Regions from separate parts of the Streptomyces sp. NPDC018026 genome, predicted to be linked through region 2. Evidence: riboswitches for the same ligand, from Rfam matches in the RefSeq annotation. Region 2 holds a riboswitch; the other holds the start of a gene.
The links. A riboswitch is a leader RNA that binds a small molecule or an ion and turns the genes downstream of it on or off. The one in region 2 is predicted to bind thiamine pyrophosphate.
Positions count from the first base shown of each region.

Region 1: linked by a shared signal. The riboswitch ahead of thiO (glycine oxidase ThiO) and the one ahead of ACH4D3_RS31895 (thiamine ABC transporter substrate binding subunit) in region 2 are both predicted to bind thiamine pyrophosphate.

Region 1 is NZ_JBIRFY010000015.1:65,042-69,351, forward strand. It holds gene pknB (Stk1 family PASTA domain-containing Ser/Thr kinase) at 1-102, opposite strand, end outside; gene ACH4D3_RS33740 (thiazole synthase) at 299-1,096, opposite strand; gene thiS (sulfur carrier protein ThiS) at 1,099-1,299, opposite strand; gene thiO (glycine oxidase ThiO) at 1,305-2,546, opposite strand; TPP riboswitch at 2,544-2,655, opposite strand; gene ACH4D3_RS33755 (NAD(P)/FAD-dependent oxidoreductase) at 2,782-4,095, shown strand; gene ACH4D3_RS33760 (Rv2175c family DNA-binding protein) at 4,137-4,310, shown strand, end outside.
Region 2 is NZ_JBIRFY010000013.1:112,676-116,985, forward strand. It holds gene ACH4D3_RS31885 (phosphatidate cytidylyltransferase) at 1-216, shown strand, start outside; gene rlmN (23S rRNA (adenine(2503)-C(2))-methyltransferase RlmN) at 374-1,504, shown strand; TPP riboswitch at 1,573-1,678, shown strand; gene ACH4D3_RS31895 (thiamine ABC transporter substrate binding subunit) at 1,758-2,852, shown strand; gene ACH4D3_RS31900 (ABC transporter permease) at 2,828-4,310, shown strand, end outside.

The DNA.
Region 1 (4,310 bases), on a different contig from region 2:
CCGGTAGACCGTGGCCATCCCGCCGACCGCGATCCGCGCCTCGACGCGGTACCGGCCGTCGAGCACCTGCCCGACGAGAGGGTCCTGAAGGGTCGTGTCCACGCAGGGAGTCTACGAGCCGACACCGACACCCCGCGTCGCCGAACGCAATCGCACCGGGACTGAAGCGCATCTGTGACGCTTCCCACGCACCGTGCGCCGCCGACGGCGGCGCACCCCCACGCGAGTGGTCCACTTCTTGCCCGACTGGAAACGGGTGGTGCGGGGGTGGGAGAAAAGACCCCGGGACGGCGCCGGGTCACTCAAAGGCGGGCCGCTCCGGATCCAGCACCGCCAAGCCCTCCGCAGGAGACGACGCCTCGGCGAAATGCCGCCGCGGAATCCGCCCGGCCCGCCGAGCCAACCGCCCCGCCTCCACCGCGGAGCGCATCGCGGCGGCCATCAGCACCGGCTCCTGCGCCCGCGTCACCGCCGAGGCCAGCATCACACCCGCGCACCCCAGCTCCATCGCCAGCGCCACGTCCGACGCCGTACCGGCCCCGGCGTCCAGGATCACCGGCACGCGCGCGTGCTCCACGATCAGCTGGAAGTTGTGCGGGTTGCGGATCCCGAGCCCGGACCCGATCGGCGAGCCCAGCGGCATGACCGCCGCGCACCCGACGTCCTCCAGCTTCCGCGCGAGCACCGGGTCGTCGTTGGTGTACGGCAGTACGGTGAACCCGTCGTCCACCAGCGTCTCCGCCGCGTCCAGCAGCTCGACCGGGTCCGGCAGCAGGGTGCGCTCGTCGGCGATGACCTCCAGCTTGACCAGGTCCGTGCCGAGCGCCTCGCGCGCGAGACGGGCGGTGAGCACCGCCTCCCCGGCGGTGAAGCAGCCGGCCGTGTTCGGCAGCACCCGGATGCCGAGCCGCTCCAGCACGGACAGCACGGAGCCGTGCACCGAGGCGTTCACCCGCCGCATCGCGACGGTCGTCAGCTCCGTCCCGGAGGCCACCAGCGCGCGCTCCAGCACGTCCAGGCTGGGCGCCCCGCCCGTGCCCATGATCAGGCGGGACGCGTACGTCGTGCCGCCGAGGACGAAGGGATCGTCGGCCATGGTCAGCCTCCTTGGACGGCGGTGAGGATCTCGACGCGGTCGCCGTCGGCCAGGGCGGTGGCCGACCACCGCGCGCGCGGGACGACGGTCTCGTTCAGGGCGGCGGCCACTCCGGACGGGGCCGCGGTGAGCGTGCCCACCAGCGCGTCCAGGGCAGTGCCGGGAGCCACCTCGCGCGGCTCGCCGTTGACGGAGACGGTCACGTGACTCATACGGGCTGCTCCGAGAGGTCCGAGAGGTCCGAGAGGGCCGGGAGTACCGGCAGTGCGGGGGCGGCGTCGAAGCGCCGGGGCGTGAAGGGGCGGGCCTCCTCCGGCAGCTCCCCGGTGGTCAGCGCGTGCGCCATGACGTCGCCGGTGACGGGCGTGAGCAGGACGCCGTTGCGGTAGTGGCCGGTGGCGAGCAGCAGGCCGTCCAGAGCGGTCGGGCCGAGCAGCGGGGCGTTGTCCGGGGAGCCGGGACGCAGACTCGCGCGGGTCTCCGTCAGGGGCAGCTCCGTGATGCCGGGCACCAGCTCGTGCGCGTCGCGCAGCAGTTCGTAGACGCCGCCCGCGGTGACCGTCGTGTCCCAGCCCAGCTCCTCGCTGGTGGCGCCGACGACCAGCTCGCCGCTCTCCCGGGGCACCAGGTAGACGTGGTTGCCGCGCACCACGGCGCGCACGGTCCGGTTCAGCAGCGGCCCCGGCGTCCGCGGCATGGTCAGCCGCAGCACCTGCCCCTTCACCGGCCGCACCGGCGGCAGCACGGCCTCCGGCACGCCCCCGAGCCGCCCGCTCAGGCTGCCCCCGGCCAGCACCACCTGCCCGGCCGTCAGCGCCGTGCCGTCGGCGGTGACGACCCCCGTGGCCCGCTCCCCGCGCCCGACGGTGAGCCGCTCGGCCCACACCCGGTGGAAGACCACACCCTCGTGTTCGCAGGCGGCCACCAGCGCGTGGGCGAGACGGCGCGGGTCGATCTGGTGGTCGCCGTCCACCCGGAGCCCCCCGCGCACGCCCGGCGCGAGCATCGGCTCCAGACGCCGGCACTCACGCCCCGACAGCCACTCGGACTCCAGGCCGGAGCGCTGCTGGAGCGCGTGCAGTTCGCGCAGGTGGGCGCGGTCGTCGGCGTCCAGCGCGACGGCGAGTGTGCCGCAGCGCCGGTAACCGAGGTCGTGGCCGGTCAGCTCGGCCAGCTCGGCCGCGAACTCCGGATAGCGGCGGGCCGAGGCGAGGTTCAGCGCGAGCAGCGTCTCCTCGCCGTAGTGCAGCTCCGTGACGGCGGCCAGCATCCCGGCCGCCACCTGGGCCGCCCCGCCGCCCGGCTCGGGGTCCACGAGCGCGGTGACCAGCCCGCGCCGCGCGGCCCGCCAGGCGGTGACGAGCCCGATGATCCCGCCGCCGACGACCAGCACGTCGGGCGTACGGGACGTACGAGGTGTGTGCGGAGGCGTGTGTGATGGAGACGACATGGGCGTCCAGCCCCTCCCTTCGCCGGCATGACCCGGATCAGGTTCGTACGGTCGGAGGCCGCCAGCCTCCCTCTCAGCCCGGTGCGTCCGGGCTCCCGCGAGTGCCTTGCGTCGGCCACCCTAGCCCGCCGGCCGCCGCCCTTGTAAGGGAGCCTCCCGGGGCCGGGGGCGTCGCCGGCCGGTCCACGGCGTACGGGCACCGACCGGCGAAACGCCAGGTGTCTATGGTGATCGGGTGAGCGAGCAGACGCGGGAACGGGAACGACGGGAACCACAGGACCAACGGGACCGGGGACAGCGGCCGGCGGCGGACGCGGAGCGCCGTGTGGTCGTGGTGGGCGCCGGGATGGCGGGCGTGCAGACCGCGGTCGCCCTGCGGGAACAGGGCTTCACCGGCCCCGTGACCCTGATCGGTGCGGAGCCGCACCAGCCGTACGACCGCCCCCCGCTGTCCAAGGCCGTCCTGCTCGGCACCGCCGAGGGCTCCGCCTTCGACGTCGACTTCGAGGCACTGGGCATCACCCTGCGGCTGGGCCGCGAGGCCCTGGGCGTCCGCCCCGCGGAGCACGTCCTGGACACCTCCGAGGGGCCGGTGCCGTACGACGTCCTCGTCCTGGCGACCGGCGCCGAACCGGTCCGGCTCCCCGGCGCCGAGGGCGTGCCCGGCGTGCACCTGCTGCGCACCCTGGACGACGCGGAACGGCTGCGGCCGGTGCTCGCCCGGCAGCACGACGTCGTGGTCGTCGGCGCGGGCTGGATCGGCGCCGAGTTCGCCACCGCCGCGCGCGAGGCGGGCTGCGCGGTGACCGTGGTGGAGGCCGCCGACCGGCCGCTGGCCGACGCGCTGCCCGCCGAGGTCGCCGCGCCGATGACCGCCTGGTACGCCGACGCCGGCGCCGAACTGCGCACCCGCGCGCGCGTGGAGCGCGTCGAGTCCGGCGGCCCCGGTGAGCCGGGCCGGGTCGTCCTCGCCGACGGCACCCGGCTGCCCGCCGACGCGGTCGTCGTCGGCATCGGCGCCCGCCCGGCCACCGGCTGGCTCGCCGGGTCCGGCATCGCCCTCGGTGCGCACGGCGAGGTCCTGGCCGACGACCGCCTGCGCACCTCCGCGCCGGACGTCCACGCGGTCGGCGACTGCGCCTCCTTCCCCTCCGCGCGCTACGGCGAGCGGCTGCTGGTGCACCACTGGGACAACGCCCTCCAGGGCCCGCGCACGGTCGCCGCCGGCATCGTCGGCGCCCCGGGCGGCGAGGCCCCGGCGGCCTACGACCCGGTGCCCTACTTCTGGTCCGAGCAGTTCGGCCGCTTCGTCCAGTACGCCGGTCACCACACCGCCGCCGACACCACCCTGTGGCGCGGCGACCCCGCGAGCCCGGCATGGACGGTCTGCTGGCTGCGCGAGGGCCGCCTGGTCGCCCTGCTCGCGGTGGGCCGCCCCCGCGACCTGGCACAGGGCAGGCGCCTGATCCAGGCGGGTACGCCGATGGACCCGGACCTGCTGGCCGACCCGGCGAAGCCGCTGAAGGCGGCGACGGCGGCCTCGGCGTAGCCAGGTTTCCGACTGTCAGTGCCAGGTGGCAGGCTGGAGGCGTGACCGAGATTGACGCAAAGACCGATGCTCTCGTGCCCGCCTGGCTCACCGTTCCCGACATCGCCGAGATGCTCGGCGTCGAGGTGACCCGGGTACGCCAGCTGATCAAGGAGGGCCAGCTCATCGCCGTGCGCCGCGGTGAGAACCGCGCGCTGCACATCCCCGCGGCCTTC
Region 2 (4,310 bases):
GGCACCTGGTGGCAGGGCCTGCTGCTCGGCCTCGTGGTCGCCGTCAGCGCCACCCTGGGCGACCTCGGCGAGTCCATGATCAAGCGAGACCTCGGCATCAAGGACATGGGCACCCTCCTGCCGGGCCACGGCGGCATCATGGACCGGCTGGACTCCCTCCTCCCGACGGCGCCGGTGGTGTGGCTGCTGCTGGTGATCTTCGTCGGGGTGGGTTGACAGTCATCCGGTAGCATGGAAAGGGCCTGCGGCGTCTGCCGCGGGCCCTTCCGTGTGTCCCCGCCGACGCGGGGGTGTCCCAGTGAGGTCTCCTGGCTTCGGCACGGCCCTGCCGTTGTCCCCGCAGAAAGCGGGGGGTTGCCACAGGCCCGCCGTCATGAGGAGTTGTCCGACCGTGGCCCGTCCAGCCCCCGGTGAGCTCACCTTTGCCGCACCCCGCGGAGCGAAGCGGCCGCCGCGGCACCTTGCCGATCTCACGCCTGCCGAGCGCAAGGAGGCTGTCGCCGCGATCGGTGAGAAGCCGTTCCGCGCGAAGCAGCTCTCGCAGCACTACTTCGCGCGGTACGCGCACGACCCCGAGCAGTGGACCGACATCCCCGCCGGTTCGCGCGAGGGGCTGCGGGAAGCGCTGCTGCCCGAGCTGATGACGGTCGTGCGGCATCTGTCGACCGACCAGGGGACCACGCGCAAGACGCTGTGGAAGCTGTTCGACGGGACGCTCGTCGAGTCGGTGCTCATGCGCTACCCGGACCGGGTGACCATGTGCATCAGCTCCCAGGCGGGCTGCGGGATGAACTGCCCGTTCTGCGCCACCGGCCAGGCCGGCCTGGACCGCAACCTGTCGACCGCCGAGATCGTGCACCAGATCGTGGACGGCATGCGGGCGCTCAGGGACGGCGAGGTCCCGGGAGGCCCCGCCCGGCTCAGCAACATCGTGTTCATGGGCATGGGCGAGCCCCTCGCCAACTACAACCGCGTCGTCGGCTCCATCCGCCGGCTCACCGACCCCGAGCCCGACGGGCTGGGACTCTCCCAGCGCGGCATCACCGTCTCCACGGTCGGTCTCGTCCCGGCGATCCACCGCTTCACCGGCGAGGGCTTCAAGTGCCGCCTCGCCATCTCGCTGCACGCCCCCGACGACGAGCTGCGCGACACCCTCGTCCCCGTCAACACGCGGTGGAAGGTGCGCGAGGTGCTGGACGCCGGGTTCGAGTACGCGGCGAAGTCCGGGCGCCGGCTGTCCATCGAGTACGCCCTGATCCGCGACATCAACGACCAGGCCTGGCGCGGCGACCGGCTCGGGCGGCTGCTCAAGGGCAGGCCCGTGCACGTCAACCTGATCCCGCTCAACCCGACGCCCGGCTCCAAGTGGACCGCGTCCCGGCCCGAGGACGAGAAGGCGTTCGTGGAGGCCATCGCGGCGCACGGTGTGCCGGTGACGATCCGGGACACCCGTGGGCAGGAGATCGACGGGGCGTGTGGTCAGCTCGCCGCGAGCGAGCGGTAACCTGACCGGCGGAAGTATCAGTAGTACATCCAGCACGCCCAGTACATCGTCATAGTCGTCACATCTTCATATTCCGACAGGGGAGCGCCACAGCGCTGAGAGTGCGGCACCGGCCGCAGACCCTCCGAACCTGGCCCAGGTCATTCTGGGTAGGGAGATCGGTCACCACTCGAGCTGTTGCGCCCTGCCCGGGACCCTCGCCAGGGGTCCCGGGCGGGGCCGCGTCTTCTCCTGGTCACCCAGGAGGAATTCAGTGAGCATCACCAAGAAGGTCAGTGTCCTGGCCGTCGGGCTCGGCATGGTCGGCACGCTGGCCGCCTGCGGATCGTCGTCCGACGACGGCGGCGACGGCAGCGGCTCCGGCGGCTCCAAGACCGTGACTCTGGTCAGCCACGACTCGTGGGCCGCGTCCAAGGACGTCATCGCCGCCTTCGAGAAGGAATCCGGCTACAAGGTCAAGGTCCTGGAGGACGGCGACGCGGGCCAGGCCGTCAACAAGGCCGTCCTCACCAAGGACAACCCGCAGGGCGACGTCTTCTTCGGCGTCGACAACACCCTGCTCTCCCGCGCCCTCGACAACGGCCTGTTCCAGCCGTACGAGGCCAAGGGGGCCGACCTCGTCCGGCCCGAGTACCGGGCCGACCAGGACAAGCACCGGGTCACGCCCGTCGACACCGGCGACATCTGCGTCAACTACGACAAGGCGTACTTCGACCGGCACGGGCTGACCCCGCCCAAGTCCTTCGACGACCTGGTCGAGCCCGAGTACAAGGACCTGCTCGTCACCGAGAACGCGGGCAGCTCCTCGCCCGGCCTCGGCTTCCTTCTCGGCACCGCCGCCCAGTACGGAGACGACGGCTGGGAGGGCTACTGGAAGAAGCTCAAGGCGAACGGCGTCAAGGTCGTGGACAGCTGGGAGCAGGCGTACAACGAGGAGTTCTCCGGTTCGGCCGGCGGCAAGAAGGCCAAGGGCGACCGTCCGCTCGTCGTGTCCTACGCCTCCTCCCCGCCCGTCGAGGTCGTCTACGCCGACCCGCAGCCGGACACCGCCCCCACGGGCGTCGCCGACGGCACCTGCTTCCGGCAGGTCGAGTACGCGGGTCTGCTCAGCAACGCGAAGAACCCCGAGGGCGGCAAGGCCCTCCTCGACTTCCTGCTGAGCAAGTCCTTCCAGGAGGACATGCCGCTGAACATGTTCGTCTACCCGGTGCGGGAGGGCGCGCGGGTCCCCGAGGTGTTCTCGAAGTTCGGGCCGCAGGCGAAGGACCCGCAGACCCTCGACCCGGCGAAGATCGCCGACAACCGCGACCAGTGGGTCAAGTCGTGGACCTCGCTCGTACTGAAGTGAGCCGGGAGGGCAGGAAGGCGGCGCGGACCGCCCGCGGGAGCGCGGCCCGGCTCGGCCTGATGGCCGTGCCCGTCGCGTTCTTCGCGGTGTTCTTCGCCTACCCCGTCGCCGCCATCGTGGCCCGCGGACTGAAGGTCGACGGGGTCTGGCAGCTCGGGCGGATCGGGGACGTGCTCGCACAGTCGGACGTGCGGCACGTGCTGTGGTTCACCACCTGGCAGGCCCTGGCGTCCACCGGGCTCACGCTGCTCGTCGCGCTGCCCGGCGCGTACGTCTTCGCCCGCTTCGACTTCCCCGGCAAGCAGGTCCTGCGGGCCGTGGTGACCGTGCCGTTCGTGCTGCCGACGGTCGTCGTCGGTACGGCGTTCCTGGCGCTGGTCGGGCGCGGCGGGCTGCTCGACGAGCTGTGGGGCCTGCGCCTGGACACCACGGTGTGGGCGATCCTGCTCGCGCACGTCTTCTTCAACTACGCCGTCGTCGTCCGCACCGTCGGCGGACTGTGGGCGCAGCTCGACCCGCGGCAGGAGGAGGCCGCGCGGATGCTCGGGGCCTCCCGGCTGCGGGCCTGGCGGCAGGTCACACTGCCCGCGCTGGCACCCGCCGTGGCCGCCGCCGCGCTGATGGTCTTCCTGTTCACCTTCACCTCCTTCGGAGTCGTCCAGATCCTCGGCGGGCCCACCTTCTCCACCCTGGAGGTGGAGATCTACCGCCAGACCTCGCAGGTCTTCGACCTGTCCACGGCCGCCGTCCTGACGCTGATCCAGTTCGCGGCGGTCGTCGCCGTCCTCGCCGTGCACGCCTGGACGGTGCGGCGGCGGGAGACGGCGCTGCGGCTCGTGGACGCGGCCACGACCGCGCGCCGGCCGCGCGGAGCCGGGCAGTGGGCGCTGCTCGCCGGCGTCCTGGGCGTCATCGCCGTCCTGCTGGTGCTGCCGCTGGCGGTACTGGTCCAGCGGTCGCTGGGGGCGTCCGGCTTCGGCTACTACCGGGCGCTGACCCGCGAGGACGGCGGCGCCTTCCTCGTCCCGCCGATCGAGGCGATCGGCAACTCCCTCCAGTACGCCGTCGCCGCCACCGCCATCGCCGTGGTGATCGGCGCGCTGGCCGCGACCGCGCTCACCCGGCGCGACGCGGGCCGTTTCGTGCGCGGGTTCGACGCGCTGCTGATGCTGCCGCTCGGGGTGTCGGCCGTGACGGTCGGCTTCGGGTTCCTGATCGCGCTGGACGAACCGCCGCTGGACCTCAGGTCCTCCTGGATCCTGGTGCCGCTCGCGCAGGCGCTGGTGGGCGTCCCGTTCGTCGTACGGACCATGCTGCCGGTGCTGCGGGCGGTGGACGGACAGCTGCGGGAGGCGGCCGCGGTGCTGGGCGCGTCGCCGTGGCGGGTGTGGCGCGAGGTGGACCTGCCGATGGTGCGGCGGGCGCTGCTGGTGGCGGCCGGGTTCGCCTTCGCGGTGT